DNA from 3 places in the Streptomyces sp. NBC_01092 genome. Region 1 is predicted to be linked to each of the others. Evidence: riboswitches for the same ligand, from Rfam matches in the RefSeq annotation. Region 1 holds a riboswitch; each other region holds the start of a gene.

Region 1 (10,381 bases):
AGAGGGTCAGGGAGTGGGTGACTCGGGCCCGGGGACGACGATCGGCGCCTCGGCCTCGGCGCGGGCGCGCGCCATGCCGTTCTCGACCTCCTCGCGGGAGACTTCCTTGTAGAAGCGTTCCCCGTGGGCGTCGGTGATGTCGATGACGACGCCGGTCCACTCCTCGGCGGGCTCGTCCGGCACGTGCCCCAGCTGGTACTCGGCTTCCCGGAGCAGCTCCTCCGTGACCCGAACACCGGTCAGCCTCTCGGCAAGAGCGAGGACCGCCGCCTTGGTGTCGACGCCCGCGCCGGTGTCGTCCTCTTCCTCGGACAGGTCGAAGCCGACCTCACGCATCACGGAGACCAGCCCCACGCCACCGTCGAAGTCCAGGACGAGCGTCCAGTCGCCGCCGGCGCCCGGCACGGTGAACGCACCTCAGATGAAGGACTCGTCCCAGTAGTCCGACGCGTCGCGCAGTTCCTGCTGCCGCCCGCTCAGCCATGCCCCACAGCCTGACGGCCGCCGCTGACAAGGGCCCGTGAGGCGGGCTCGGTACTGCACCAGCGAACCAGCCGCCGTGCGCCATAAGGTGACCCCCGACCGCACGACGTGAGGGGTGAGGGCGTGGGTTCTGACGGTTCGGCAGCCGTGTTGGTGACCGGCGGGAGTGGGTTCGTCGGGAGTCATCTGGTACGGCGGCTCCTGGAGCGCGGCCACCGGGTCCACGCCACCGTGCGCGGTACGGCCGCCACCGCCAAGGTGCGGCCGCTGCGGGAGATGCAGGAGGCGCATCCCGGCCGACTGTCCCTGTTCGAGGCCGACCTGCTGTCCGAGGGCGCCTTCGACGAGGCGATGACCGGCTGCCGGACGGTGTTCCATGTGGCGTCGCCGTTCCGTATGCCGGAGAAGATCAAGGACGGCCGCCGGGAGATGGTCGACCCGGCACTGCTCGGCACGCGCAATGTGCTGGCGGCCGTCGAACGGACACCCACCGTGGACAGGGTGGTCCTCACCTCCACCGTGGGCACGATCTTCGGTGACTACGCGGACGTCCTGACGATGGACGGCGCGGTGCTCTCGGAGCGGTACTTCAACACCACCAGCACGGTGGAGCACAACCCGTACCACTACGCCAAGACGGTCGCGGAGCGCGCCGCCCGGGAAGCCGAGGCCGCCCAGGGCCGCTGGCGCCTGGTGTCGGTCAACCCCGGCCTCATCCTGGGCCCGTCCCTGACACCCGCCTCCGAGTCCGGCAGCCTGTTCCTGCTTGAGGAGCTGTTCAAGGGCTACTTCTTCTACGGCGCCCCGGACTTCAGCTTCGCCACGGCGGACGTGCGCGACGTGGCCGACGCGCACATCGCGGCGGCCGAGAACCCGGACGCGAAGGGCCGTTACATCGTGGCCGCCGAGACCATGACGTCGTTCCACGAGATGTCCCGCATCCTGCGGACCCGGTATCCCCGTGACCTCCGCCTCCCGCGCACCGCGCTCCCGCACTGGCCGGTACGGATCCTGGGCCCGGCCTTCGGCCTGACGCAGGATTACGTCCGCAAACACCTCGGCATCCGGTTCCGGGTGGACAACAGCCGGAGCGTGAGCGAACTGGGCATCACCTACCGCCCGATCGAGCAGACGGTCCTGGATCACTACGAAGCGTGGCGGCGCAGGCGCACCGCGAAGTGACCCGGCCGCCGCTCCCCCGTAAGCGTCGAAGGTCACAGAAACGTATCGGACATTTAACGCCTCAACCTTCACGGGAGGCGCACAAGTTGGCTAGGTTACGGATCAGGCCGCACGACGAACTCCGGCGAACCCCGCCGGGACGCGCGGCCTCCGCCGAGTCCGGTGCGCCCGCAGGGGTTCACTGGAGCCGGGGACCCAACCGAACTTGGGGTGAATCGGCCAACTGCCCTGCGGGGCAAGGGTCGTAGGGCAAACCTTCCGCAATCCATCGCCCGAACCCTCCCCCAGAGCCTGAACGGCCTGGGGGTACCCCCACCGCTAACTCGGTAGGCGGAGTACGGAAGGAGCACGTCGCCCATGGCGCCGGAAGGCACCGCGCGACCGGGGGCCCTGAGCCTGCCCGGCATGCGCAACTCCGCACTCGCGTCGGCGGCTCTCACCTCGGTGGCGCTGCTCGGCCAGACGGCGGGCGCCGCCCCCTTGTCCGCTGACGAGGCACCCAGCCGCGAGGAAGTCAGCCGCCGGGTCTCCTCCCTCTACGACCGGGCCGAGACCGACTCGGGAACCTTCAACGCCACCCGCGCCTCGTCGACGGGACCACGCAAGCGCGACGCCCGGCCGGAGGGCGCCGGACCCGCATCTGCCGCCGGGACCCGGGCGAGCGACATCGGGCGGGACGACCCCGCGCTCGACAGCGTCACCCAGCAGTGGTTCGACGTAGCGCGCGCAAAGCGCGGTCCGACCGTGCCGGCCGTGCTGCCGCGCGACAGAACGCCGGACCGTCCCGCAGCGCGCAGGCCCGCGCGTGCGACGCAGGATCTCGCCCCGGCGCGGGAGCCGTCCGGTCGGGCGCCGCTGGAGCTGACCGCCGGCCCCTCCGCCGAGTTGACGTCCGCTCCGGGCGCCGGGAGGGCTGCTGTTGCCGAGCTGACCGCCGGCCCCGTCGCCGCGCTGCCGGCCGCGCCCGCGGTCCCGCAGGGGGATGTCCAGGCCACCCAGGTCCTCCCGGCCGCCCCCGCCCTGCCCGCCTCGACCGCTCCCGGTTTCCAGGCCGCTCCGGCCGTCGCACCGGCGGCCGATCCGCAGCAGCGGTCGGGCCTGCGGACGACCAAGGAGCAGAACCGGCGCAAGCTCGACCGGGCCCACGAGCTGCTGTCCGTGTACGCCATGGGACAGAGCGCTCCGCCGACGGCCGTCGCCGCCCTGCCCGCCGCCGACACCTGGAGTGCCACGCCGGCCCAGCCACAGGCACTGCCCTCGGCCGACGACCAGTGGCAGGCCCTGCAAGCGCAGTCGGCCGCCGACCTCACCACGGTCCCGCCCGGCGCGATGGCCTGGCCGACCTCCGCAACGGCCCTGGAAACGGACGCCTTCGCGATCCCCGCCACGGACCCGATCCTCGGCACCACCACCGCCGCGCCCCCGGCGTTCGCCGACAGCACCGCCCTCACGGCGACGGGGTCACAGGACACGCGCGCCCTGCGGGCCCTGGAGTTCGCCCGTGCGCAGTTGGGCAAGCCCTGTGTCTGGGGCACGACCGGGCCGGACGCGTTCGACGGTCCCGGCCTCACCCAGGCCGCCTGGAAGGCCGCCGGCATCACCCTCCCGCGCACGGCCCCGGAGCAGGCGACGGCGGGGCAGGGCATCGCCCTCACCTATGTCGACCCCGGTGACCTGGTCCTCTTCCACGCCGGGCACGTCGGGATCTACTCCGGGAACGGCATGATGATCCACGCCCCGGGACCCGGGGCACTCATCCGCGAGGAGTCCATCCACTACGCCGGAGAAGCGGCGATCCACAGCGTGATACGGCCCGCCTGAGCCGACGACCGGCCGGCCACCGCGTCGCTCGACGGTCACCACCGCGTCACCGCCGCCCCGTCTCCTCCGAGGCGGGGCGGTCCTGTGTCGTGCCCCCGGGACAGTGCGCCGCGCCCACCGCGACGGCTGACGCACCGCCACCCCACCTCGGCTTTGTCGATACGTCCTGACATACCCATTGACATCATCTGCGGGCCGCCGCATAGTACCTGCCACTAGAGCGCGCTAGTGGAGCGCTCCAGCCGTTATCCAGCGGGCGGTACCCGTGAACCTCCCCCCACCTGAGAACCCGCCCCGATCAGCACAGCGAGGTGCATGGGACATGCGCAGACACCACCGAGCCGCCGGCCTGACGGCCGCCACGTTGGCCGCCGCCCTGTTCGCCGCCGGATGCTCCAGTGGCTCCGGCGGGAAGCAGTCCGAGGAGGGCGTCACGGACGCCTCGGCGGGCAAGGCCACGACTCCCCGGATGACCGTGGCCATGATCACGCACGCGGCGCCCGGTGACACTTTCTGGGACCTGATCCGCAAGGGCGCCGAGGCCGCCGCCGCCAAGGACAACGTCAAGCTCGTCTACTCCAGCGACCCGAGCGCCGGCAACCAGGCCAACCTGGTGCAGAACGCCATCGACCAGAAGGTCGACGGCATCGCCCTCACCGCGGCCAAGCCGAGCGCGATGAAGGCCGTCATCGGCAAGGCCGCGGCAGCCGGCATCCCGGTCGTCGGCTTCAACGCCGGCCTGGACAACTGGAAGGACCTCGGCATGCTCGAGTACTTCGGGCAGGACGAGAACATCGCCGGTGCGGCATTCGGCGAGCGGCTGGGCGAAACCGGCGCCAAGCACGCCGTCTGCGTCATCCAGGAGCAGGGCCACGTCGCTCTGGAAGCCCGGTGCGCCGGTCTGAAGAAGGGGTTCAAGGGCAAGACGGACATCCTCTACGTCAACGGCACCGACATGCCGTCCGTGAAGTCGACGATCACCGCCAAGCTCCAACAGGACTCCTCCATCGACCAGGTGGTCACGCTCGGCGCCCCGTTCGCGCTGACCGCCGTGCAGTCGGTGTCCGACGCGGGCAGCACGGCCAAGGTCGCGACCTTCGACCTCAACAAGGAGCTGGTGACGGCAGTCCAGGACGGCAAGGTCGAGTTCGCCGTCGACCAGCAGCCCTACCTCCAGGGCTACCTGGCGGTCGACTCGCTGTGGTTGTACCGGACCAACGGCAACTTCAGCGGGGGCGGCACCGCTCCCGTGCTGACCGGGCCGGCCTTCATCACCAAGGAAAACGTCGACGCGGTCGCCGAGTTCGCCGCGAAGGGCACGCGCTAGGCGCGTACAGGGACAGGCGAGGCCGGCCGTGACCGCGACGGGGCGCGGCCGGCCTCGCCGCTGCTTTGTCAGCGGGCCGGCTCCTGCGGGGCCGGCCCGCTCGTGCCCCGGACGACGAGCTTGGGGTCCAACACGGCCTCGCGCGGCTGGAGTTCCGGGTCCTCCAGCCGCTCCACTGCGAAGCGCACAGCGTGCTCGGCCATGAGGACGGCGTCCTGGCGGACGGTGGTCAGGCCGATCGGCATCAGGTGGGAGAGGTGGCTGTCGTCGTACCCGACCACGGACAGGTCGCGCGGGACCTCGACACCGGCCCGCGTCAGGGTCATCAGCAGGCCCATGGCACACCGGTCGTTGCCCGCGAGGACCGCCGTGGGCAGGGGCAGCCCCTGGTCGCGCTCCGCCAGCAGCAGACGGCCCGTCTCGATGCCCGACTCCTCGGTGTGGGTGCCGGGGATCACCCGCCGCTCGTCCGTCAGTCCGTGCCGGCGCATCGCCGCCCGGTAGGCGCGCCGCCGCTCGGCCGAGCCGGGGCCGCGCCCGCCGTCGATGTGCACGATCCGGCGGTGGCCCAGCTCCACGAGATGGTCCATGGCCTGGCGCACACCCTTGCCTTCGGCGCTGTGCACGAAGTCCACGTGGGCGCCGGGCGCGCGACGGGCGACCGAGACGGTCGCCGCACGGCGTCCGAGCGCGTCGAGGTAACCCGGCTCGGCGTCGGGGGCGAGCAGGATCAGCCCCTCGCAGCGGTGACCGAGCAGCGCCTCGATCGCCTTGGACTCGCCGCGGCCGGGGGTGGTCCCGGAGAGCAGGACGTCGTAGCCGAGCCGCTCGGCCTCCGGGTAGATGCCCGCGATCAGGTCGGTGTGGAAGGTCTGGTGGACGATGAACATCACGCCGAGCGTGCGGCTGCGGCCACGGGCGAGCAGCCGGGCCGCGTTGTCCGGGCGGTAGCCGATCTCGTCGGCGACGCGCAGGACCCGCTCGCGGGTCTCGCGACCGGCGCCCGGCAGATCCCGGAAGACGATCGAGACGAGCGCCCGGGAGACGCCGGCCTTCTCGGCGACGTCCGCCATCGTGGGCCGCTGACGGCCTGACACATCCACCTGTGAACCCACCCTTCGACGCCGTTCACCTTAACGAGGTCGCGAAATCTTCCGGCAACAAGCTATTGACATGACATTTGGACCAGGGTCATCGTACTCGAACTAGAGCGCGCTAGTAGAGCGCGACAGAATCACATTCGCGGTTACGTCCGCTGACGTCCGTCCCCTCCCCGAAGGACTTGTCATGGCAACGGCGCCAACCTCGCTCCGCACCATCGCGGGCAACCTGTGCCTGGGCTCGGCCCCCGACTCGTGGGGCGTCTGGTTCCCCGAGGACGACCAGCAGGTCCCGTACACCCGCTTCCTCGACGAGCTCGCCGCGGCGGGGTACGAGTGGCTGGAGCTCGGGCCGTACGGCTACCTCCCCACCGACCCGCGCCGGCTCAAGGAGGAGCTCGACGCACGCGGCCTCAAGGTCTGCGGCGGCACCGCCTTCGGCGCGCTGCACCGGCCCGAGGACTGGGACGAGATGCTGGCCCACGTCCGGCGGGTCGCCGAGCTGACCGCCGCGGCGGGCGCCCACCACCTGGTCTTCATCCCGCCGATGTACCGGGACGAGAAGACCGGCGCGTTCACCGAGTCCCCGGAGCTGACCGCCGAGCAGTGGGCGGGCTTCGGCAAGGCCGCCGACCGGCTCGGCAGGCTGCTGCTCGACGAGTACGACGTGCGCCTGGTGATCCACCCGCACGCGGACAGCCACATCCAGACCCAGCCGGAGATCGAGCGGCTGCTGAACGAGTCCGACTCCCGCTGGACCAACCTGTGCCTGGACACCGGCCACGTCGCCTACGGCGGCGGCGACAACGTCGACCTGATCCGGCGCTACGGCGAGCGCGTCGGGTACGTGCACATCAAGCAGATGGACCCGGAGATCCTCCGCCAGGTCGCCGCGCAGGACCTGTCGTTCGGCGAGGCCGTCAAGCGCGGTGTGTGCGTGTCGCCGCCCGCCGGTGTGCCGCGGCCCGTCGACGTGGTGGCCGAACTGGCCCGGCTGGACGCCGAGTTGTTCGTGATCGTCGAGCAGGACCTGTACCCGTGCGCGCCCGAGGTGCCGATGCCCATCGCCGTGAGCACGCGTGAGCACCTGGCGGGCTGCGGCCTGACCGGGACGCGACGTCCGGCCCTCAAGACGCTCGACGACCAGTGAGGAGAGGGCCCATGGACGTCAGGGACGACACGACGAAGAGCCCGCCCTCGGTCACGGACGACGCCCCACCGGAGGTGTCGCGCCGACTGCGGCTCATCACCCTCATCGCCACCTTCGGCGGACTGCTCTTCGGCTACGACACCGGCGTCATCAACGGCGCCCTGCCGTACATGACCGACGACCTCGGTCTGACCGCGGTCACCGAGGGCATGGTCACCAGTTCGCTGCTGCTGGGCGCGGCCCTCGGTGCCGTCGTCGGCGGGCGGTTGTCGGATGCGCGCGGGCGGCGCCGTACGATCCTCGCCCTCGCGATGCTGTTCTTCGTCGGCGCACTCGGCTGCACGCTGGCGCCGACGACCGCCGTCATGGTCGTCGCCCGGTTCGTGCTCGGCCTCGCGGTGGGCGGCGCCTCGGTGACCGTGCCCGTGTACCTCGCGGAGGTCTCCCCCGCGGAGCGGCGCGGGGCGCTGGTCACCCGTAACGAACTGATGATCGTCAGCGGCCAGTTGCTGGCGTTCACGTCCAACGCGATCATCGCCCGGGTGGGCGGCGAGTCCGGCGGGGTGTGGCGCTGGATGCTGGTCATCGCCACGATCCCGGCCGTGGTGCTGTGGTTCGGCATGCTGGTCATGCCGGAGAGCCCGCGTTGGCTCGCCTCCCGGACCCGCTTCGGCGAGGCCCTGGAGGTGCTCAAGCAGGTGCGCTCCCAGCAGCGCGCCGAGGCCGAGCTCGCCGAGGTGTCCGCGCTCGCCGTCAAGGAGGACCAGGAACGGCTCGGCGGCTGGCAGGACATGAAGGCCACCCCGTGGATCCGCAAGCTGATGCTCATCGGCTTCGGCATCGCGATCGTGCAGCAGATCACCGGCGTGAACACGATCATGTACTACGGCACCCAGATCCTCACCGACGCCGGCTTCGCCTCCGACAGCGCGCTGACCGCCAACATCGCCAACGGCGTGATCTCGGTGCTGGCCACCTTCGTCGGCATCTGGCTGCTCGGCCGGGTGAACCGACGCCCCATGCTGATGGTCGGTCAGGTCGGCACCACCGTCGCCCTGTTGCTGATCGGCGTGTTCTCGCTGGTGCTGCCGGCCGGTGACGGGCGTGCCTACGCCGTGCTCGCCATGACCGTCACCTTCCTCGCCTTCCAGCAGGGCGCGATCTCGCCGGTGACCTGGCTGATGCTGTCGGAGATCTTCCCGATGCGGATGCGCGGCTTCGGTATGGGAGTCGCGGCGGTGGTGCTGTGGCTGACGAACTTCGTGATCGGGCTGGTCTTCCCGTCGCTGGTCTCCGGCATCGGGATCTCCCACACCTTCTTCCTGTTCGTGGTGGCGGGCATCTTCTCGCTCACCTTCGTGAAGCTCTACGTCCCCGAGACGAAGGGCCGTTCGCTGGAGACCCTCGAAGCCGAACTCCGGGCGCGCTTCTCCTGAACACCCCCTGTCCCCGGGTCCGTCGCGGCCGGGGATCGCAGAAAGGACCCTCACCCATGACTGTGCGAGTAGGCGTCATCGGCGCCGGCTGGATCGGCAAGGAGCACATCCGGCGGCTGACCGACACCGTCACCGGCGCCCGCGTCACCGCGGTCACCGACATCGACGCCGCCCGTGCTGAGGACGCGGCGGCCCCGGTCGGCGCCCGGGTGCTGCCCGACGGCGCCGCCGTGATCGCGGCGGACGACGTCGACGCCGTCCTCGTGACGTCCTGGGGCCCGACCCACGCCGAGCACGTGCTGAACGCCGTCGCCGCCAGGAAGCCGGTGTTCTGCGAGAAGCCGCTCGCGACCACCGCCGAGGACTGTCTGCGGATCGTCGAGGCCGAGACGGCCCATGGCCGGCGTCTGGTGCAGGTCGGTTTCATGCGCCGGTACGACGCCGGGTACCGGCAGATGAAGCAGGTCATCGAGGCCGGCCGGATCGGCGAGCCGCTCATCGTGCACTGTGCCCATCGCAATCCGAACGTGCCGGAGTCGTACACCTCCGCGATGGCCGCCCTGGACACGGCGGTGCACGAGGTCGACGTGCTGCGCTGGCTGCTGGACGACGAGATCGTCTCCACCCAGGTGATCACCCCGCGCGCCACGAGCAAGCGGTTCGCGCACCTGAAGGACCCGCAGATCATGCTCTTCGAGACCGCCAAGGGCGTCCGCATCGACCTGGAGGTCTTCGTCAACTGCCGGTACGGCTACGACATCCAGTGCGAGGCCGTCGGCGAGGAGGGCCTCGTCCGCCTCCCCGACCCGGCCGCGGTCGGGGTGCGCACCGCCGCTCAGCACAGCACCGAGGTGCTCACGGACTGGGTGGGCCGCTTCCGGGAGGCCTTCGACACCGAGTTCCGCGAGTGGATCGCCGGCGTCGCCGCCGGCGACGCGCCCACCGGGCCCTCGGCGTGGGACGGCTATGCCGCCACCGTCATCACCGCGGCGACGGTCGAGGCCCTGGAGTCGGGCCGCGTCGTCGCCACCGACCTCAAGCCCCGCCCCGCCTTCTACGGAGGTGCCGCGTGAAGATCGCCCTCGACCCTTACATGTTCCGTGCGCTGCCCATCGACGCGATGGTGCGCACGGTCGCCGAACTCGGCTACGAGTACATCGAGTTGTCGCCCCGCGCCGACTTCATGCCGTTCTTCCTGCACCCTCGGGCCGACGACGAGCGGATCGCCGAGCTGAGGAACTCCCTGCGCACGCACGGCGTCCGGCTGTCCTCCGTGCTGCCGCTGTACAAGTGGTCCTCGCCGGACGAGACGGAGCGGCAGGCGGCCGTCCGCTACTGGAAGCGGATGATCGAGATCACCTCCGAACTCGGCTGTCAGCTGATGAACAGCGAGTTCAACGGGCGCCCGGAGCGCGCCGCCGAGAGCGAGGCCGCCTTCTGGCGCTCGCTGGAGGAACTGCTCCCGGTGTTCGAGCGCGAGGGCATCGCGCTCAACCTGGAGGCCCATCCGGACGACTTCTGCGAGGAGAACACCCCCGCGGTCGACCTGGTCCGCGCGATCAACAAGCCGTGGGTGAACTACCTCTACTGCGCCCCGCACTCCTTCCACCTCTCGGGCGCCGACCCGAAGGCGGACATCGCGGCGATGATGCGCCACGCCGGTGACAAGCTCCAGCACGTGCACATCGCGGACTCCTTCAACCACAAGGGTTCGTCCGGCCTGCGCTACATCCTCAACCCGCCCGGCACCCCGGCCCGTATCCACCAGCACCTGGACATCGGGCAGGGCGAGGTCGACTGGGACGCCTTCTTCGGCACTCTGCGCGAGCTGAACTTCGACGGCGTCGCCACGGCCTGTGTCTTCGCCTGGGAGGAGCGGGCG
Region 2 (10,381 bases), 6.4 Mb from region 1:
AGCCGCCGTACGGAATGGGCCTCGGCGCGCTGCTCGCGCGCGTACTGCACAGCGAGCGAGCGGTCAGTCGGCTCCAGGTCGAACTCCAGGCGGACGACGCCGTCCTCGAAGCTGCGCTTCTGGGTGTACCCGGCGTCCGTGAACACCTTGATCATCTTGTTGTTGGCGGGCAGTACCTCGGCGGCGAAGCGGCGGATGTCGCGCTCGCGGGCGACCGCGCCGATGTGTTCGAGGAGGGCGGAGGCGACGCCGCGCCCCTGGTGGGCGTCCTGGACGAGGAAGGCGACCTCGGCCTCGTCGGCGGGGGCCGACGCGGGCATTCCGTCGGCGCCGATCCGGTCGTAGCGTACGGTGGCGATGAACTCGCCGCCCACCGTGGCCGCGAGTCCCACCCGGTCCACAAAGTCGTGGTGCGTGAAGCGGTGGACGTCCTTCGCGGACAGTCGCGGGTAGGGCGCGAAGAAGCGGTAGTACTTCGACTCGTCCGACACCTGCTCGTAGAAGCTGACCAGGCGCTCGGCGTCATCAACGGTGATGGGGCGGATGCGCGCGGTGCCGCCGTCGCGCAGCACCACGTCGGCTTCCCAGTGGGCGGGGTACTCGTGCCTGTCCGAGGCGCTCTGCATGGGCCCAGATTACGGCTCGCGTACGACAACGGCGCGAGGCAGTCTGTGGAGGACGTCACGTGGGGTCGAGGCCGCGACCCGACGGTCACCGAGGAAGGGACGTGCGTCATACGTTCGTCCGGTTCCGGCATGCTTCAGTGGTGTGGGAAACTGGTCTAGACAACCCTGAAAACCGAAGGGCAGCATCACATGGCTGAGCGCCGCGTCAACGTCGGCTGGGCCGAGGGCCTCCACGCCCGCCCCGCCTCCATCTTCGTCCGAGCCGCCACGGCCACAGGCGTCCCGATGACGATCGCCAAGGCTGACGGCAACCCCGTCAACGCGGCCTCCATGCTGGCCGTCCTGGGCCTGGGCGCCCAGGGCGGCGAGGAGATCGTCCTCGCCTCCGACGCCGAGGGTGCGGACGCCGCCCTCGACCGGCTGGCGAAGCTGGTCTCCGAGGGTCTCGAGGAGCTGCCCGAGACGGTCTGAGTGACCTGAACGGGTATCCGTAGCGAACGGTGAAGCCGCGTCCGCCTTTCCGGCGGACGCGGCTTCACGGTTTTCCGGCAGCCGTCCATGGAATTCACGATACGGTGGCGGCATATCCGAAAAAGGGCAGCAGAAATTCCCTGCCGCCGAATATCTCCTCTTTGTATACGGCGCCCGTGTTAATGCCGCAGGCTCGGCATGTTTACGGGATGTTGCGAATTCCTCACACGCTCCGTGCGCTCGCCGCCGGAGCCGAACCGAAGGCGGTGCGCCGAGAGCGAGCGCTCGGTGTGCAGGGCCGTGATCGCGCGGGCGCGTTCACCGTCGCCACGCGCCACCGCGTCCACGATCGCGCCGTGCTCGGTCCAGTACTCCACCGGTTCGGCCGGTGCCTCCACGGCATACATCCAGGCGATCTTGTGGCGCAGCTGGGTCAGCATCGAGGTGAGGGCGGGGCTGCCGCAGGCCTGGGCCAGCGTCTCGTGGAACCAGGCACCCAGGGAGCGCAGGTCCTCGCTGTTTCCCCGCCGGGCCCGCTCCTGCCCCAGCCTCACCAGGCCGCGCAGCACCTTCAGATGGGCCTCGGTGCGCCGCTGGGCGGCCCGGGAGGCGCCCAGGGGTTCCAGGAGGCCGCGCATCTCCAGCAGGTCGGCGGCCTCCTGCTCGGTCGGTTCGGCGACGCACGCGCCCGCGTGCCGCCGGGTCACGACGAAGCCCTCCGCCTCCAGGGTGCGCAGGGCCTCCCGCACGGGGACGCGGGAGACGCCGTAGCGGCGTGCGAGCAGTTCCTCGGTGAGCCGGCTGCCACGCTCGTAGACACCGGCGACGATGTCGTCCCGGATCGCCGTGCATACCGAATGCGCCGGAATACGCATGACCGACCTCCGCTTTAATCCCCGTGAAACGTCGAGAATGACGTGTTCGCAGTGACTCTATTGCAACCGGCCGGAATTTCCGACGGGGGGCCGGAATCCATGGATATTTTTTGGTCAGGCACCCCGGCCGGGAAACATCGAAAGCCCCGGCTCGGGGAGCCGGGGCTTCGGTGGACGCGGTGGTGGCGTCAGATGTTCACGCCGTGCGAGCGCAGGTAGGCGACGGGGTCGATGTCCGAGCCGTACTCCGACGTCGTGCGGGCCTCGAAGTGCAGGTGCGGCCCGGTGACGTTGCCGGTGGCGCCGGACAGGCCTATCTGCTGGCCGGGGGTGACGGTCTGGCCCACCGAGACGCCGATGGACGACAGGTGGCCGTACTGGGTGTACGTGCCGTCGTTCATCTTGATCACGATGTTGTTGCCGTACGCCCCGCCCCAGCCGGCCTCGACGACGGTGCCGGAGGCGACCGCGTGGACGGAGGTGCCGCTGGAGGCGTGGAAGTCGATGCCGGTGTGGCTGCCGGAGGACCAGACGGCGCCGCCGGCCTTGTAGCCCGTGGAGACGTACGAGCCGGCGATCGGGGACACGTAGGACAGCAGGCGCTTGCGCTCGGCCTCGCGGGCGGCGCGCTCCTTGGCCTCGCGCTCCTGGGCGGCCTTCGCGGCCGCCTTCTCGCGCGCGGCCTCCTCGGCGGCCTTCTTCGCGGCGGCGGCCTCCTTGGCCGCCCGCTCCTGGGCGATGGCCTGGGCGTCGATCTGGTCCGCGATCGAGTTCTCGACGGTGACGACGGGGATGAGGCCGGTCTGCTCCGTGGCGGGTTCGGCGGCGAGCGCCGGGGCGGCCAGGGTGCCGATCACGCCGGTGGCGGTGAGCGCGGCGACGCCGGCCGCGCGGGCGGTGGTGCGCTCGAACCGGCTGGGCCGGCGATGCTTGCCGGTGGGGCGGTTCTTCCCGGTGGCGCAGGTGAACGCCATGTAGTGGCTGGTCCTTTCCTTCCTTCTCGCCTACCGGGTTAGCTGACGGGTTCGGAGCAGGAAGGTCTCCTACGGGCCCCCTCGCCTGCGCGCGGGCGTCCGATTCACCCCAGGGACTTCGTGGGTCCCCGGCTCCCCTGGCTCGCGCCGTACGGGGACTCGGCGATGGCTGTCCGGTGCCGCGGGCGCGGCGCAGTGCCTGACGGACAGCCCGGAAGACGCTAAACGGGACATCTTTCAATCCCCAAACGGATCACGGCTTTTGTAGTGCATCCCACAGGTCAGACAGGCAACCTCCCCCTCAATTCGGGCATAAGGGAGCCCTGGTGACTCTTACGTCACCAGGGCCCCTACGCGCGCGTGGTGTCTCCCGGCGCCGGTGCGTCCTCTACTCGGCTCGGCTACTCGGCGGCGACGACGGTGACTTCGCCGATGCCGAGGGCCTCGACGGGCTCCCGGATCTCGGCCGCGTCGCCGACCAGGATCGTCACCAGACGGTCCACCGGGAAGGCGCTGACGGCCGCCGCGGTGGCCTCGACCGTGCCGGTCGCGGCCAGCTGCTGGTACAGCGTCGCCTGGTAGTCGTCGGGCAGGTGCTGCTCGACCTGGTCGGCCAGCGTGTTCGCCACGGACGCCGCGGTCTCGTACTTCAGCGGCGCCACCCCGACGAGGTTCTGCACGGCGAAGTCCCGCTCGGCGTCGGTGAGACCCCCGGCGGCCACGCCGCGCAGCACCGTCCACAGGTCCTGGAGCGCCGGGCCGGTGTTCGGGGTGTCGACGGAGCCGCTGATGGCGAGCATCGCCGCGCCCGTGCCGTCCGGGGCGGAGCGCAGGACCTGGCCGAAGGCCCGCACACCGTAGGTGTAGCCCTTCTCCTCGCGCAGGACCTTGTCCAGCCGGGAGGTGAGGGTGCCGCCGAGGCAGTAGGTGCCGAGCACCTGCGCGGGCCACACGCGGTCGTGCCGGTCGGGGCCGACCCGGCCGATCAGCAGCTGCGTCTGGACCGCGCCGGGGCGGTCGACGATGACGACGCGCCCGGTGTCGTTCGCGGTCACCGGCGGGACGGGCCGCGGCTCGGCCAGTGAGCCGGTCCAGGCGCCCAAGGTGTCGCCGAGCAGGGCGTCGAGCTCGACGCCGGTGAGGTCGCCGACGACCACGACGGTGGAGGTCGCGGGGCGTACGTGCCGCTCGTAGAAGGCGCGTACGGACGCGGAGTCGATGCCGGCGACGGTGTCCTCGGTGCCTTGGCGTGGGCGGGACATGCGCGAGGTCGCCGGGAACAGCTCCTTGGCGAGCTCCTTGGCGGCGCGACGCGAGGGGTTGGCCAGCTCGTGCGGGATCTCGTCGAGCCGGTTGCGCACCAGGCGCTCCACCTCGGCGTCGTCGAACGCGGGCGCCCTGAGGGCGTCGGCGAGCAGGCCGAGCGCCTTCGGCAGGCGGGAGACGGGCACTTCCAGGCTGACGCGGACGCCGGGGTGGTCGGCGTAGGCGTCGAGCGTGGCACCGCAGCGCTCCAGCTCGGCGGCGAACTCCTCGGCGGTGTGCTTGTCGGTGCCCTCGGACAGGGCGCGCGCCATGATCGTGGCGATGCCGTCCAGGCCCTTCGGCTCGGCCTCCAGGGGCGACTCCAGGAGCACCTCGACGGCGACGACCTGCTGGCCGGGGCGGTGGCAGCGCAGGACGGTGAGGCCGTTGTCCAGCTTGCCGCGCTCGGGCGCCGGGAACGCCCAGGGCCGGGCCGGGCCGGCCTGGGGCTGCGGGTGGAACTCCATGCTGGCGAGCTCGGTCACTGCGCCGACTCCTCGTTCTCGTCGGTGGTCTCGTCGGTCGCGGCGGCGTCGGGATCCTCGGCGCCGGTCGGCTCGTACACGAGCACCGCGCGGTTGTCGGGACGCAGCCGGGCCTGGGCCACCGCCTTGACCTCCTCGGCGGTGACGTCGAGGACGCGCTGTACGGCGGTGAACGCCAGCTGCGGGTCGCCGAACAGCACGGCGTACCGGCACAGTTCGTCGGCGCGGCCCGCGACGGTGCCGAGCCGGTCCAGCCACTCGCGCTCCAGCTGGGCCTGCGCGCGCTCCATCTCCTCCGCGGTGGGGCCCTCCTGCGCGAAGCGGGCGAGCTCCTCGTCGACGGCCGACTCGATGACCGGCACCTCGACGTCGCCGGAGGTCTTCACGTCCAGCCAGCCCAGGGAGGGCGCACCGGCCAGACGCAGCAGGCCGAAGCCGGCCGCCACGGCCGTACGGTCGTGCCGCACGAGCCGGTTGAAGAGGCGGGAGGACTCGCCGCCGCCGAGGACGGTCAGCGCCAGGTCGGCCGCGTCGCACTCGCGCGTGCCGTCCGCCGGGAGGCGGTAGGCGGCCATCATCGCGCGCGCGGGGACGTGCTCCTCGACGACCTCGCGCAGCTGCTCGCCGATGACCTCGGGCAGCGAGCCGTCGCGCGGCGCGGGCTTGCCGTCATGGGCCGGGATGGTGCCGAAGTACTTCTCCACCCAGGCGAGCGTCTGCTCCGGGTCGATGTCGCCGACGATCGACAGCACGGCGTTGTTGGGCGCGTAGTACGTGCGGAAGAACGCGCGGGCGTCCTCCAGGCTGGCCGCGTCCAGGTCGGCCATCGAGCCGATCGGCGTGTGGTGGTACGGGTGTCCGTCGGGGTACGACAGCGCGGTCAGCTTCTCGAAGGCCGTGCCGTAGGGGACGTTGTCGTAGCGCTGGCGGCGCTCGTTCTTGACGACGTCCCGCTGGTTCTCCAGGCCCTCCTCGTCGAGCGCCACCAGGAGGCTGCCCATGCGGTCGGCCTCCAGCCACAGCGCGAGCTCCAGCTGGTGGGCGGGCATGGTCTCGAAGTAGTTGGTGCGCTCGAAGCTGGTGGTGCCGTTCGGCGAGCCGCCCGCGCCCTGGACGAGCTCGAAGTGCCCCGTGCCCTTGACGCTTCCCGAGCCCTGGAACATCAGGTGCTCGAAGAGGTGGGCGAGTCCGGTACGGCCCTTGACCTCGTGGCGGGAGCCGACGTCGTACCAGAGGCAGACGGCGGCGACCGGCGTGAGGTGGTCCTCGGAGAGCACCACACGCAGGCCGTTGGCCAGGCGGTGCTCCGTCGCGGTGAGGCCGCCGGATTGTGCCTCCGGTGTGGCCGTGTGACCCATGGGCAAGGTGTCCTTCCGGTCGCGTGCACTGCGTTGTGCCGAGCAGTTCGGCTTAAGTTCCTGCCACTGTATGCAGCGTCCGAAGGGTCGGCGAAGTTCCCGGTCAGAACGGTTCGTGTGGAGCGGGTGGGACGGGAGTCGGGACGGCTCGTCAGTGTGGGCCTCGGCATACGGATCGGGGTGGTCGTGTGCGGGGGCGGGGAGCGCGGTCCCTGCGGGGGCTTCCGTGGCGAGCGGTCCGCGCACGCTGCCTGGCCTGCGGTATCGGTCAGGGGGCGCGATGGGGCCCCTCCCACGCGCGCGTGCCGGGCGGCGGGCGGCGGCCATCGGTCCTGGCCCGCGGCACGGACGACACCGCGTTCCGCTCCGCGCGCTCGCTCGTCGGGCTCCCACCGCCGGCCTTCGATCACTCCGGCGAGTGAACGGTCTCGCGGCGCGCGCTTGCCGCCGTGGTGGGCGCGGCTGTGGGCGCGGCTGTGTGGGCTGGTCCGGGCGGTCGCGGCTGGGGGACGGCGCTCGGTCCGGGGGTGCATCGGGAGTCGGCGGGGCTCGGCTCAGCTCGGCTCGGCCGGCGCATTGCCCCAAGGCCGTCACATTGCCCCAAGGCCGTCACATTGGCCACGGCCGGCACATTGGCCTACGGCCGTGACATTGGCCTACGGCTCGCACATTGGCCTACGGTCGGCCCTCCTACCCCACCGCCGACCCGTCGCGCCGCCGCCCGCAAGCCCCCGATGCTCCAGTGCCGTTGGTGCCTTGTCGCCCCGTGGGTCGCAGGTGGGGCCCGGCGTCGGCGACACTTCTCACGCGCCGGGCTGGAGCCCAACATCGGGTCCTGGTCGGTGGTTGTCAGTGCCGCGGTCCACAATGGTCCGCGTCAGATCCGTCCACGCCTCAGCAAGGAGCCGGCAGCGATGGCCCGCCGCAGCACGAAGACCCCGCCGCCCGACGACTCGTACGAGGAGAGGATCCTCGACATCGACGTCGTCGACGAGATGCAGGGCTCCTTCCTCGAGTACGCGTACTCGGTCATCTACTCCCGAGCCCTGCCGGACGCCCGCGACGGCCTCAAGCCGGTGCATCGCCGCATCGTGTACCAGATGAACGAGATGGGCCTGCGCCCCGACCGCGGCTATGTGAAGTGCGCCCGCGTCATCGGCGAGGTCATGGGTAAGTTGCACCCGCACGGCGACGCGTCGATCTACGACGCCCTGGTGCGCATGGCCCAGCCCTTCTCGATGCGCGTCCCGCTGGTCGACGGCCACGGCAACTTCGGCTCGCTGGGCAACGACGACCCGCCGGCCGCCATGCGGTACACCGAGTGCCGGCAGGCCCAGGCGACGAGTCTGATGACCGAGTCGATCGACGAGGACACGGTCGACTTCACCCCCAACTACGACGGCCAGGAACGGGAGCCGGTGGCGCTGCCCGCCGCCTTCCCGAACCTCCTGGTCAACGGCGCGTCCGGCATCGCCGTCGGTATGGCCACGAACATGCCGCCGCACAACCTCGGCGAGGTCGTCGCGGCCGCCCGCCACCTGATCCGCCACCCGAACGCGGATCTGGAAACCCTGATGAAGTACGTCCCGGGCCCCGACCTGCCCACGGGCGGCCGGATCGTCGGCCTGGCCGGCATCCGGGACGCCTACGAGACGGGCCGCGGCACCTTCAAGATCCGCGCCACGGTCGAGGTCGAGACCGTGACCGCCCGCCGCAAGGGCCTGGTCGTCACCGAGCTGCCCTTCACGGTCGGCCCGGAGAAGGTCATCGCCAAGATCAAGGACCTGGTCGGCTCCAAGAAGATCCAGGGCATCGCCGACGTCAAGGACCTCACCGACCGCCAGCACGGCCTGCGCCTGGTCATCGAGATCAAGAACGGCTTCGTGCCGGAGGCGGTCCTGGAGCAGCTGTACAAGCTGACGCCGATGGAGGAGTCCTTCGGCATCAACAACGTCGCACTGGTCGACGGCCAGCCCCTCACCCTGGGCCTCAAGGAGCTCCTGGAGGTCTACCTCGACCACCGTTTCGAGGTAGTCCGGCGCCGCAGCGAGTTCCGCCGCGGCAAGCGCCGCGACCGCCTGCACCTGGTCGAGGGCCTGCTCACCGCGCTGGTGGACATCGACGAGGTCATCCGGCTGATCCGGTCCAGCGAGAACAGCGCACAGGCGAAGGAACGCCTGATGCAGCGCTTCTCCCTGTCCGAGGTCCAGACCCAGTACATCCTCGACACGCCGCTGCGCCGCCTCACCAAGTTCGACCGCATCGAGCTGGAGGCGGAGAAGGAGCGGCTGGGCGCGGAGATCGCCGAGCTGACCCGGATCCTCGACTCGGACGCCGAGCTGCGCAAGCTGGTCTCCGCCGAACTGGCCTCGGTGGTCAAGAAGTTCGGCACCGAGCGGCGTACGGTCCTGCTGGAGTCGGCGGGCACCCAGGTCTCCGCCGTGCCGCTCCAGGTGGCCGACGACCCGTGCCGGGTGCTGCTGTCCTCGACGGACCTGCTGGCCCGTACGGCGAACGGCGACCCGTTCGCGGAGGACGACGACGCGAGGCGCTCGAAGCACGACGTGATCGTCTCGGCGGTGCCGGCCACGGCGCGCGGCGAGGTGGGCGCGGTGACGTCCACGGGCCGGCTGCTGCGGATCAACGTCATCGATCTGCCGCAGCTGCCGGAGACGGCGTCGAGACCGAACCTCGCGGGCGGCGCGCCGCTGTCGGAGTTCGTCTCGCTGGACGACGGCGAGACTGTGGTCTGCCTGACGACCCTCGACGAGTCCTCCCCGGGCCTCGCGCTCGGCACGGAACAGGGCGTCGTGAAGCGCGTGGTGCCCGACTACCCGTCCAACAAGGACGAGTTGGAGGTCATCACCCTGAAGGACGGCGACCGGATCGTCGGCGCGATCGAGCTGCGCACCGGTGAGGAGGACCTGGTCTTCATCACGGACGACGCCCAGCTGCTGCGCTACCAGGCCGCGCAGGTCCGCCCGCAGGGCCGCGCCGCCGGCGGCATGGCGGGCATCAAGCTCACCGAGGGCGCGAAGGTCATCTCCTTCACGGCGGTGGATCCGGCGGCCGACGCGGTGGTGTTCACGGTCGCGGGCTCGCGCGGCACCCTGGACGACTCGGTCCAGACGACGGCCAAGCTGACCCCGTTCGACCAGTACCCCCGCAAGGGCCGCGCCACGGGTGGCGTGCGCTGCCAGCGGTTCCTGAAGGGTGAGGACTGCCTGTCCCTGGGCTGGGCGGGCGCCGTCCCGGCGCGGGCCGCGCAGAAGAACGGCACTCCGGTCGAGCTCCCGGAGATGGACCCGCGCCGTGACGGCTCGGGTGTCTCGCTGCCGAAGACGGTGTCGGTGGTGGCGGGCCCGGTCTAAGGCTCCTCGAAGGCCGCTTCCTCCGGGTCCTGTACGTAGCGCAGAACGCCCCACATGCCCTGCTCGTCGGCGTGTGGGGCGTCGCTCTTGCACGCCTCGAGTTCCTTGGTCAGGGCGGCGGTGTCGATGCCGGAGCCGATGAGGACGAGCTGGGTGAGGCGTGCCTCGGCGTCGGGCCACGGTTCCGGGTAGAAGCGCAGGAACCGCCCGACGGCGTGCACGGCGTAGCGGTTCGCGGCGTCGTACGGCCCGAAGTCGACGTACCCCTTGATCCGGTACAGCCCCTCCGACCTGCCGTCCAGGAACCCCATCAACCGCCGTGGATCGACAGGGATGTCGGACACGAAGGACAGGCTGTCGTAGGCGCTGTGCAGATGACCGCTGTGGTCGGCGTGGTCGGTGTGGTGCTCGCCGTGCTGGTGGAGGTCGTCGAAGGACAGCTGCCCGATGCGCTCCTCGCTGGGCCGGCAGTCGAAGAGGAACGCGGGGTCGATGCACCCGTAGGTGGCGGGGACGACGGCGGCGCGGTCGGCGAGCTGACGGACGATCCCGAGGACGCGTTCCCCGTCGGTGGCCCGGTCGAGCTTGTTGACGACCGCCAGGTCGGCGAGGGCGAGGTGCCGGTCGATCTCGGGGTGCTTCGCGCGGGTGTCGCCGAACTCGGCGGCGTCGACGACCTCGACGAGCCCGCCGTACACGATGCCCGGGTGCTCGCTGGCGAGCAGCATGCGCACGAGTTCCTGGGGTTCGGCGAGCCCGCTGGCCTCGATGACGATGACGTCGATGCCGGTGGACGGCCGTGCGAGGCGCTCCAGATAGACATCCAGCTCACTGGCGTCGACCGCGCAGCACAGACAGCCGTTGCCGAGGGAGACCGTCGAGTCGCCGAGCGCGCCGGCGACGGCCATGGCGTCGA
Region 3 (10,381 bases), 3.7 Mb from region 1:
GCGAGCAGGGCGTGCGGGCGGTGGAGGTCGCGGGGCGGATATCGTCGGCGCGCACCACGGAGTACGTGAAGGACCTGCTGCACCGCCTTGAGCCCTACGGCGACGAACCGCAGGTCGTCGAATTGCGGGAGCGAGCCAGGCCGCTGCTCATGGCGCCGGCCTGAGCGTGCCCGCACGCGCGCGTGGAGTGCGCGGCGGCTCGGCAGACCCGAGCCGCCGTCGCCTCCGTCCTGCCCGGACCCGGCGGTCACGACGCGTCCGTGCGCCCGAAGCACCGCTCCAGCTCGTCGAGGTCGCGGCGCGACGCAAGCGCCCCGCCACGGGTTGCCGGCGTAGGTGTACGGCTGCTCGGCCGTGACGCCCTTCGTGCTGCCGGGCAAGCCCACCAGCGCCGCCGGCGGGATGATCTGCCGCATCGTCCGAGCGGCGCGTGAACCTGCCGTGGCTGAATCACGGCAGGTGCGTGGCCGGATGTCCCGCGCTTGCCAATGGTTCTCCCTCGAAATCACCTCGCCGCGGACGCAGGAATCCGGCGAGGTGAGCGGAGCGCGGGGTTCCCTGGGTTTGACCGCGGTGTCAGTGGCGCAGTGCATTATCGAAACCGGGAGGTGGGGCAGGTGCGGGCGATCGGTTACGACTGTGACGTGCTCGTGGTCGGCGGTGGAATCGTCGGGCTGGCCACGGCGTACGCGATCACGCGTGCCGCGCCGGGCACCCGGGTGACCGTGCTGGAGAAGGAGCAGGGACCCGCCCGGCATCAGACGGGGCGCAACAGCGGGGTCATCCACAGCGGGATCTACTACCGGCCGGGGTCCCTCAAGGCGCAGTACGCGGTGAGCGGCGCCGCCGAGATGGTCAAGTTCTGCGCGGAGTACGGCATCGCGCACGCGGTCACCGGCAAGCTGATCGTCGCGACCGAGCGGGAGGAACTGCCGCGGCTGCACGCCCTGGTCCAGCGCGGCCGGGAGAACGGCATTCCGGTGCGGGAGCTGCGTGCCGGGCAGATCGCGGAGTACGAGCCGCAGGTGCAGGGCCTCGCCGCGATACACGTCGGGACGACGGGCGTCTGTGACTTCGTCGGGGTCGCCCGGCAGCTGGCCGAGGGATCGGGGGCGGAGATCCGGTACGGGGCGCGGGTCGAGCGCGTCGACCGGCGGGCGGACCTCGGGGTCGCCGTGCGGACGGAGGGCGGGGACATCGTGCGCGGGCGGGTCCTGGTGAACTGCGCCGGGCTGTACTGCGACGAGGTGGCCCGGATGACGGGGGACGAGCCGGAGGTGCGGATCGTGCCGTTCCGGGGGGAGTACTACTCCCTGGCGCGGCCCGAGCTGGTGCGGGGGCTGGTGTATCCGGTGCCGGATCCGGCGTTTCCGTTCCTCGGGGTGCATCTCACGCGCGGGATCGACGGGGGCGTGCACATCGGGCCGAACGCTGTGCCGGCGCTGGCCCGGGAAGGGTACGGGTGGGGTGTCGTGCGGCCGCGGGAGGTCGGGGCGACGGTGGCGTGGCCCGGGGTGTGGCGGATGGCTCGGCGGCACTGGCGGTACGGCGTGGGGGAGCTGCGGCGGTCGGTGTCCAAGGGGGCGTTCACCGTGGCGGTGCGGAGGCTGTTGCCGGCCGTGACTGCCGATGACCTGGTGCCTGCGGCTGCGGGGGTGCGGGCGCAGGCGGTGTTGCGGGACGGGGGGCTGGTGGATGACTTTCTGATCCGGGAGGGGGCTCGGGCCGTGCATGTGCTGAATGCGCCGAGTCCTGCGGCGACGGCTTCGTTGCCGATCGGGCGGGAGGTCGCGCGGAGGGCGTTGGCGGTGTTGGAGGGGAGCTGACGGGCCTCGTCCTCATAGGCCGGACGGGCCTGGTCCTCAAAGGCCTGACGGGCCTCGCCCTCAAAGGCCGGAAAAGGCCGGACGACGCTGACAGGTGCGCACCGGCACCCCGAAGTCCCGCCCCCCGTAAAATCGACCCCACTGTGTCTGATTTCCTCAACGCCCCCGAAGCCCCCCAGCCCGGCAGCCTCCGTCAGTCCGAGGCGTCGGGCGAGCATGATCATCACCTTCCCGGTGTGTCCGTTCGGCATACCCGAGCCAAGGGTGAGCCACGGTTTCCGGACGGGCCCAAGGCCGATCCGGCCGGGTCGCACTTCGAGCGGCGGATCCGGAGTTTTCAGCCGCGGCGCAGCAGGGTGACCGCGGGGCAGGCGGACGCGTTGCAGCGGCTGTGGCCCAAGTGGGGGCTGGACATCGACGGGCAGAGTGTCGTCGACCTGGGCGAGCTGTTCGGGAACGGCAATCCGGTCGTGCTGGAGATCGGCTTCGGCATGGGCGAGGCCACGGCGCAGATGGCCGCCGGCGACCCCGGCACCAACATCCTCGCCGTCGACGTCCACACCCCGGGGCAGGGGAATCTGCTCAACCTCGCCGACCACCACGGCCTGGACAACGTCCGCGTGGGCAACGGCGACGCCATCATCCTGCTGCGCGAGATGCTCACCCCCGACTCCCTCGACGGGCTGCGCGTCTACTTCCCGGACCCCTGGCCCAAGAAGCGGCACCACAAGCGGCGGCTCATCCAGCCCGAGTTCCTCGGCCTCGCCGCGACCCGGCTGAAGCCCGGCGCCCTGGTGCACTGCGCCACCGACTGGGAGCCGTACGCCGAACAGATGCTCGAAGTGCTGACCGCGCATCCCGACTTCGAGAACACCTGCTCCGACGGCGATTTCGCGCCCCGTCCCGAGTTCCGGCCGCTGACCCGTTTCGAGGGCCAGGGACTGGACAAGGGTCATGTGGTGAACGACCTGCTCTTCCGCCGCGTACAGCGGTAGGAGCAGCGGGAAGAACAGCACCGACGACACCATCGACAGCAGCACCGACAGCCACCTCCACCGGCGCCCGAGCCCTCTCGCGCTGCTGCGGGCGGCGCCCCTGCCTCGTTAGGGTCAATGCCGTGGCCACCTGTCCCCCGTACCCGACGCACCCCACCGGTCCCACCGGCGGCGCACTGCGGCACGCGCACTGGTGGCAGAGGCGATGGGTGCGTTACAGCGCGCTCAGCACCCTCCTCGCGCTGTCCGGGCTGGTCATCCTCGCCCTGGTGCGCGAGCAGACCGGCACCGAGGGGTTCCTGGTCGGGCTCGGGCTCGCCGTCCTGCCCGTGCCGCTGCTGGTCGCCGCCTTCCGCTGGCTGGACCGCGTCGAGCCGGGCCCCTGGCGCAATCTGCTGTTCTCCTTCGCCTGGGGCGCCTGCGCGGCGGCGCTCATAGCGATCGTCGCCAACAGCTTCGCGACCCGGTGGATAGCGACGGCCACCGCCGATCCGTCGCACGCGGACACCCTCGGCGCGACCGTCATAGCGCCCATCGTGGAGGAGCTGGCCAAGGCCGCGGCCATACTGCTCGTCTTTCTCTTCCGGCGACGGGACTTCACCGGGATCGTCGACGGCGTGGTGATAGCCGGGGTCACCGCCACCGGTTTCGCCTTCACCGAGAACATCCTTTACCTCGGTACCGCCTTCGGTACCGACCAGCTCACCGGCGACCGCGGCATCGCCTCCGTCACGGCGGCGACCTTCTTCGTCCGCGTGATCATGTCGCCCTTCGCGCACCCGCTCTTCACCGTCCTGACCGGCATCGGCTTCGGCATCGCCGCGCTGTCGGGCGAGCGCCAGCACGTGCGCCGCGTCCTGCTCCCGTTCCTCGGGCTCTTGCTCGCCATGGGCATGCACGCGATGTGGAACGGCTCCTCGACCTTCGGCGAGTACGGCTTCTTCGCCGTGTACGCGGCCTTCATGGTGCCCGCGTTCGGCCTGCTGACCTGGCTGGTGATCTGGACCCGGCAGCGCGAGCTGCGGACGGTGCGCGAGGAGCTGCCCGCCTACGTCGTCGCCGGGTGGCTGTCGCCGAGCGAGCCGTTCGTGCTGGGCTCGATGCGGGACCGGCGGGTGGCCCGGCAGTACGCGCGACACCGGGGCGGGCGGCCGGCGGCGCGGGCGGTGGCGCAGTACGAGGCCTACGCCACGTCGCTGGCGTTCCTACGGCACCGGGGGCGCCGCGGACGGGCCGGCGCGGACTTCGTCGTACGGGAACAGGAGTTGCTGCACGAGCTGTGGCACCGCCGGGAGTTCGCCCGCCCGGCCCTGGAACACGCGGCCGCCGCACAGGCCGGGCCGCGGCACGAGCACGGGTACGGCCATGGCTACGGCCACCCGGCGCCGCTCCCGATGCCGGTCCACTGGCAGTCGTACGGCCAGGTCAACGCGCCCTCGTACGGGCCCGCGTACGGACAGACGGCGCCGTACCCCGCGTACAACCCGTATCGGACCTGACCGGGCCGGGGCGCGCGAAGGGCGTCCCCGGGAAGAGCGATCGAGCCACACACCGAACCGGCGGCCCTGGCGTCGGGGGGTCGTCGCCAGGACCGCCGGGGATCAGAAGTGGATACCCGTCGAGGGGTGCCTCAGGGGGTGAGCCCCTTGCCCTGGAGCCACGCCATCGGGTCGATGCCGTTCGTGCTGCCACCGGGGTGCACCTCGAGGTGCAGGTGGGCGCCGGTCACGTTGCCCGTCGCGCCCACGCGGCCGATCACGTCGCCCGTGTTGACCTTCTGGCCCACGCTGACGCTGATCGAGGACTGGTGCGCGAACCAGAGCTCGGTGCCGTCATCGAGGGTGATCTCCGTCTTGTAGCCGTACGAGCCGTCCCAGCCGGCGAAGGTGACCGTGCCGGAGTGGATCGCCTTGATCAGCGTCCCGGTGGGGGCGGCGAAGTCGAGGCCCGTGTGGTACCCGGAGGACCAGTAGGCGCCGGCCTGACCGAACGTCGAGGTGATCGTGTACGAGGAGGTCGGCAGCGTGTACTGCTTGGCCAGCTCGGCGAGGCGCTCGGCCTCGGCCTTCTTGCGGGCCTCCTCCTCGGCGGCTGCCTTCGCGGCGGCGGCCTTGGCCTCGGCCTCCTTCTCCGCCTTGGCGGCCGCTGCGGTGGCCTCCTTCTCGGCGGCGGCGACGGCGGCCGCGGCGGCCTTGCTGTCGATCTGGTCCTGCTGGAGCTCGGCCTGCGCGATGATCCGGCTGCGCAGCGCCTCACCGGCGTCGGAGGTGCCCTGCGGGGTCTCCTCGACGGTCTCGCCCATGGTGCTGAGCGCGGTGGCCGTGTCCTCGGCGGGCTCGTCGGAGGAGTCGTCGGAGATCAGGGGCAGGTCGGGCATGGTGATGGCGACCGGCGGCTTGCCGCTGTTCGCGCTGGCCATGCCGCCCGCGCCGACGGCGGCTATGACGCCTACGCCGAGAACGGTGGAGCTGCGGGCGAGTCCCCCGCCACGCTGCTTGGAGACGCGGTGCCTGCCACGGACGGGACGAAGGGACTCCGAGGTCGGGTTCCACTCCTCGTACGGGCCCTCGTCGGTGCGGTAGCTGTCGTAGCCGAAGGTGTCGGTGTTGCGCTGACTCGGCACGAACGGGGCTTGCGGGGCAGGCCGGTTGGACGCCACGTGGGCGTACTCCTTTCCTTCCTTCTCGCCTACCGGGTTAGCTGACGGGTTCGGAGCAGGAAGGTCTCCTACGCGCGTATACCAACCGTGCTTCCACGGTGGAATCCGTGCGATTCACCCCAAGGTGGTGGTTCCCCGGTTCCCTTGCGGGATTCGGCGCGTGCGCACGGAGCCGACTCTTGTGACGGCTGGGACGACCGCGCTGCGTTATCGAACGTTAATAGACGCGGGGTGCGGATTCCAAGCTGTTCCTCTTGATCATTAACGATTTTCGCCTGGACTTACGGGTCATGACCGGCCCAAAACGGGCGAGTTGGCCAAGGTTCAGCAGCCACATAGGTATTGACGGTGTGTCAGTTGTTATGCGGAGGGCGGTCACTCGATCACCCCGGGTGATGACGATCAAGGTCGCCGTACGGCCATGAGGGCCATGTCGTCCGCCATTCCTCCTCCGGAGTGCCGGCGGACCTCCACCGAAAGCACACCGAGCAGCTCGCCCGGGTCGCGCAGCGCGTTGGCGCGCCCCGCGAGGCCCGTCTCGGGCTCGTAGAACCGCCCGCCGCCGTCCCGCGCCTCGGAGAGCCCGTCGGTGTACAGCAGCAGCGTGGCCCCGCGTGGGAAGCCTGCCTCGTCGGCCCGGTCGGGCCAGGTGCCGAGCTCGTCCATGCCGAGCGGCAGGGCGGGCTCGGTGGCGGGCAGCGGGCGTACGGTGCCGTCGGCGTACAGCAGCAGGGGCGTCGGATGCCCGCGGTTGACGAGGCGGACGATCCCGCCGCCGTGGGGCAGCTCGGCGAGCACGACGGTGGTGAAGCCCTCGCGGGACTCGTCCCCGTCCCGCCGGGTGCGCTCGCGCGCGAGCGCCCGCTCCAGTCGCTGGGCGACCGCCTCCAGCGTGGCCTCCTGCTCCGCGGCCTCCCGGAAGGCCCCGATCACGACGGCGACCGCCCCGACCGCTCCCATGCCCTTGCCGCGCACGTCCCCCACGACCAGCCGGACGCCGTGCGGGCTGTCCTGCACCGCGTACAGGTCCCCGCCGATGGAGGCGCCCTCCTGGGCCGCCTCGTAACGCGCGGCGATCCGGAACCCGCCGATCCGCTCGGCGGGTTCGGGCAGCACGGCGCGCTGGGCGGCCTCGGCGATCTCGCGGACGGACGCGAGGCGCTCGTCGCTGCGGCGCACGAGGAGGTTGATGAGGACGGCGAGCACGGAGACGACCACGACGGTGACCACCTCGGTGATCACCTCCGCGCGCGAGAGGCCGCCACCCAGGCCGCGCATCACGAGCAGTACGGCGACGGCCACGGCGCCCGTGATCACCGTGCCGCGCTGCGAGTAAAGAGGGGCGGCGACCAGGGGCGCGGCGGTGAAGAAGGGGGCGCCGGTGACGTCCGTGGGCGTGGCGTGGTCGTACACCGCTCCGGCCGCGATCAGCAGGGCGGGGAGCAGCCGGACGAACCGGCGTGCGTAGGAGATCCGCCGTTGCTCCACCTGACCAGGGTTGCCGAAGCGGGGGCGGGGAGCGAGCGCTGGGAGCCGACCGGGAAAACACTCAGGGCCGGAACTGATGAGTTCCGGCCCTGAGTCTTCAGTAGCGGGGACAGGATTTGAACCTGCGACCTCTGGGTTATGAGCCCAGCGAGCTACCGAGCTGCTCCACCCCGCGTCGTTGACTCAATAGTACGCCATCCGCGAGGCCCGAAGCACACACGTTTCCAGGGAACCGCCCTGAACAGGACTTTTCGGGCGCTCGTGCGACCCAGGTCACGTCCAGGCACCCGGGCGGCACCTAGGCGCCTCAGGGCAGCAGGTGTGCATTGGGCGCCTTGGCCCGCTCCTCGTACTCCGGCAGGACCAGGACATCCACGCCCTGCGCCGCGAGCATCCCGCTCCCGTCGGCCCCCGCCACGAAGGTGTCCGGCTCGCGCCAGGCCGTCACCACCCGGCGGACCCCCGCCGCAAGGATCAGCCGCGCGCAGGGCAGGGGCCGGGACGAGCGGTGCGTGCACGGCTCCAGGCTGCTGTACACCGTCGCGGACGCGAGCCGCGGATCCCCGGTCGCGATCTTCGCCAGTGCCGCCTCCTCGGCGTGCACCACGAGGTCGCCGCCCTCCCGGGAGTGCCCGCGCGCCAGCTCGGTCCCGTCGGCCGCCACGACCACCGCGCCGACGCTGAAGGCCGTCTCCGACGGCGGGCACTGCGCGGCCAGCTCGCACGCCAGCGCCATCCAGTGCCGGTCCGCGGCAGCGGGGAGGGTGCCGGTGCCGGGCGCCGTCGGCGCGTAGCGCATCAGCACGACGTCCTCGATACGGCGCGACTCCAGCAGGCGCAGCCGCCCGCCCTGGTAGCCGCCCGGCCCGAACAGCCGCGGCGCCTCGGGGTCGCCCACGAACAGCGGCGCCAGCACCAGCTGCAACTCGTCCGCGAGCCCCTGCCGCATCAGCTGCGTGTGGATCGTGCCGCCGCCCTCGACCATCAGCCGCTCCACGCCGCGCGCCTCGCGCAGGTGCGCCAGCAGGCCCCGCCAGTCCAGCTCCGGGCCCAGCGCGACGATGTCCGCCGCGACCGGCGCCCGGCGCAGGCGCTCCGCGCCCTTCTCCGTCGTGTAGACGATCTTCTCGCCGCCGGTGTGCCAGAAGTTCGCCGCGGGGTCCAGCTCGCCGGACGCGCTGACCGTGACCTTCAGCGGATACTCCGGCCTGCCCGCATCCACCCGCGCGGCCCGCCGATCGGCCGAGTTCACCAGCAGCCGCGGATTGTCCGCCCGGATCGTGCCGGCGCCGATCAGGATCGCGTCCACGGACGCACGGACCTCGTCGACCCGGTCGAAGTCGGCCGGGCTGGACAGGAGCAGGCGCTCGGGGGTGGTGTCGTCGAGGTAGCCGTCCAGGGAGACGGCGGCGGACAGCAGGACGTAGGGGTACGACGGCATCGGCGCGCTCTCCGGCTCGGCAGACTCGGTCTTGGTTCAAGTTTGAAACAAACCTACACTGGTCGTATGACGACTCGCTGGCTCACCCCCGAGGAGCAGCGCGCCTGGCGCGCGTACATCGGCGCCGTCCACCTCATGGAGGACGCCATGGACCGGCAGCTCCAGCAGGAGACCGGCATGCCGCACATGTACTACTCCATCCTCTCCACCCTGTCCGAGTCCCCGGAACGCCGGCTTCGGATGACCGATCTCGCGGAACGGCTGAAGATCACCCGCAGCCGGCTGACGTACGCCGTGACGCGGCTGGAGAAGGACGGCCTGGTCCTGCGCGAGAACTGCGACTGGGACAAGCGGGGCAGCATCGCGGCGCTGACCGACGAGGGCATGACGGTCCTGGAGGGCGCGGCGCCGGGCCATGTCGAGACCGTGCGGTCGATGCTCTTCGACCGGCTGAGCCCGGAGCAGGTCGGGCAGCTGGAGGAGATCTTCACCCAGGTCAGCGAGGGCTTCCAGGGCGACAGGGCGCATGCCACCGCGGAGGACGTGCCCTGGCGGCGGCGCTCCGGCAAGCCCTGTTCATGACCTGGACCACAATTTCTGTTGATTCAAATTTAAAGCATGGGGTAGGGTCCTGAACCGAGGACCTGCTTCAAATCTGAAGCAGACACCCACGTACGGAACCCGGAGAACCCGCATGCCCGACTTCACCGCCGCCGCCACCCAGCGCGCCCGCGTCCGGGTCCCGCTGCGCTTCCAGGACGGATACGCCGTCGACGCCGAACTGGTCACCTTCCACGGCCTGGCCGACGGCCTGGAACACGTGGCCGTCGTCCTCGGCGACCCGGCCCCCGGCACCACCCCGCTGGTCCGTCTGCACTCCGAGTGCCTGACCGGCGACGTCTTCGGCTCGGCCCGCTGCGACTGCGGCCCGCAGCTGCGCGAGGCCGTCGAGCGCATCGCCGAGCGCGGCGGCGTGCTGCTGTACCTGCGCCAGGAGGGCCGCGGCATCGGGCTCTACAACAAGCTCGACGCGTACGCCCTCCAGGACGAGGGCCTCGACACCTACGCCGCGAACGCCGCCCTGGGCCTGCCGGAGGACGCCCGCGACTACACGGCGGCCGCCCAGATGCTCACCGCCCTCGGCATCGGCGAGCTGGACCTGCTCTCCAACAACCCCGACAAGGCCGACCAGCTGCGCGCCCTCGGCATCGAGGTCCAGGGCCGCGTCCCCACCGGCGTCTTCGCCACCCCGGACAACGTCCGCTACCTGCGCGCGAAGGTCCTCCAGACCCAGCACACCCTGCCGCTGGCGGACCTGGCGGGGCTGACCGCGGGCTGAGCGACGGCAACGACAAGGGGCGGGCGCCCGGCATCGGACGCCCGCCCCTCAGTCATCGGTACGACGGCTACGGCGTGACCTTCTCGATCGTCACCCCGCCCACACCCGCGGTCGTCCCGCGCGTGTTCACCAGCCGCACCTCACCGAAGAGCTGCCGGCCCTCGGGCACGGCCCGTGCGACGGTGACGTCGGCCGCCACCTTCGCCGAGTCGCCCGTCGCGAGCTTCACCGGCGTCGACTCGTCGACCTTGACCGAACCGAGCGCGGAGGAGAAGTACGCGTCCCGGTAGTCGTACGCGGTCGAGCCGGACGGCACCTCGAAGCCGGCCACCTCGACGGTGTACTTGCCGGCGGCCGGGTCGGCGATGGAGACGGACTCGTCGGCGTCACCGTCCGCGGACTGGCCGACCAGCTTGCCCTGGGCGTCGTACACCGACAGGTCGAGGTCGGCGCCCAGGTCCGAGACGTTGCCGATGGCGACGTCCAGCGAGGTGGTGCCCTCGGGCACCTCGATGGTGCTGGTGTGCGTCTCGCCGCCGGCGATGGTCGGCCGCGCGGTCTTCGACGAGCCGAGCGCGCCGCCCTTGAGGCTGCCCTCGACGGACTCCAGCTTGTTGGTCACCGTCCAGGACG

The links. A riboswitch is a leader RNA that binds a small molecule or an ion and turns the genes downstream of it on or off. The one in region 1 is predicted to bind cyclic di-AMP.
Positions count from the first base shown of each region.
Region 2: linked by a shared signal. The riboswitch ahead of OG254_RS35745 (M23 family metallopeptidase) and the one ahead of OG254_RS06490 (C40 family peptidase) in region 1 are both predicted to bind cyclic di-AMP.
Region 3: linked by a shared signal. The riboswitch ahead of OG254_RS23465 (M23 family metallopeptidase) and the one ahead of OG254_RS06490 (C40 family peptidase) in region 1 are both predicted to bind cyclic di-AMP.

Region 1 is NZ_CP108659.1:1,511,138-1,521,518, forward strand. Features, by position in the region: gene OG254_RS06480 (DUF6461 domain-containing protein) at 7-405, opposite strand; gene OG254_RS06485 (NAD-dependent epimerase/dehydratase family protein) at 607-1,665, shown strand; cyclic di-AMP (ydaO/yuaA leader) riboswitch at 1,807-2,014, shown strand; gene OG254_RS06490 (C40 family peptidase) at 2,023-3,486, shown strand; gene OG254_RS06495 (sugar ABC transporter substrate-binding protein) at 3,809-4,813, shown strand; gene OG254_RS06500 (LacI family DNA-binding transcriptional regulator) at 4,882-5,886, opposite strand; gene OG254_RS06505 (TIM barrel protein) at 6,101-7,063, shown strand; gene OG254_RS06510 (sugar porter family MFS transporter) at 7,075-8,499, shown strand; gene OG254_RS06515 (Gfo/Idh/MocA family oxidoreductase) at 8,556-9,572, shown strand; gene OG254_RS06520 (sugar phosphate isomerase/epimerase family protein) at 9,569-10,381, shown strand, end outside.
Region 2 is NZ_CP108659.1:7,862,520-7,872,900, reverse strand. Features, by position in the region: gene OG254_RS35760 (GNAT family N-acetyltransferase) at 1-626, opposite strand, end outside; gene OG254_RS35755 (HPr family phosphocarrier protein) at 816-1,097, shown strand; gene OG254_RS35750 (GntR family transcriptional regulator) at 1,277-1,972, opposite strand; gene OG254_RS35745 (M23 family metallopeptidase) at 2,161-2,946, opposite strand; cyclic di-AMP (ydaO/yuaA leader) riboswitch at 2,960-3,121, opposite strand; gene OG254_RS35740 (pitrilysin family protein) at 3,348-4,736, opposite strand; gene OG254_RS35735 (M16 family metallopeptidase) at 4,733-6,094, opposite strand; gene OG254_RS35730 (DNA topoisomerase (ATP-hydrolyzing) subunit A) at 7,009-9,465, shown strand; gene OG254_RS35725 (CobW family GTP-binding protein) at 9,462-10,381, opposite strand, start outside.
Region 3 is NZ_CP108659.1:5,200,357-5,210,737, forward strand. Features, by position in the region: gene OG254_RS23445 (MFS transporter) at 1-164, shown strand, start outside; gene lhgO (L-2-hydroxyglutarate oxidase) at 618-1,826, shown strand; gene trmB (tRNA (guanosine(46)-N7)-methyltransferase TrmB) at 1,970-2,821, shown strand; gene OG254_RS23460 (PrsW family intramembrane metalloprotease) at 2,944-4,320, shown strand; gene OG254_RS23465 (M23 family metallopeptidase) at 4,452-5,480, opposite strand; cyclic di-AMP (ydaO/yuaA leader) riboswitch at 5,492-5,649, opposite strand; gene OG254_RS23470 (PP2C family protein-serine/threonine phosphatase) at 5,883-6,968, opposite strand; tRNA gene OG254_RS23475 (tRNA-Met) at 7,070-7,143, opposite strand; gene OG254_RS23480 (dihydrofolate reductase family protein) at 7,276-8,409, opposite strand; gene OG254_RS23485 (MarR family winged helix-turn-helix transcriptional regulator) at 8,476-8,991, shown strand; gene ribA (GTP cyclohydrolase II) at 9,104-9,748, shown strand; gene OG254_RS23495 (S8 family serine peptidase) at 9,816-10,381, opposite strand, start outside.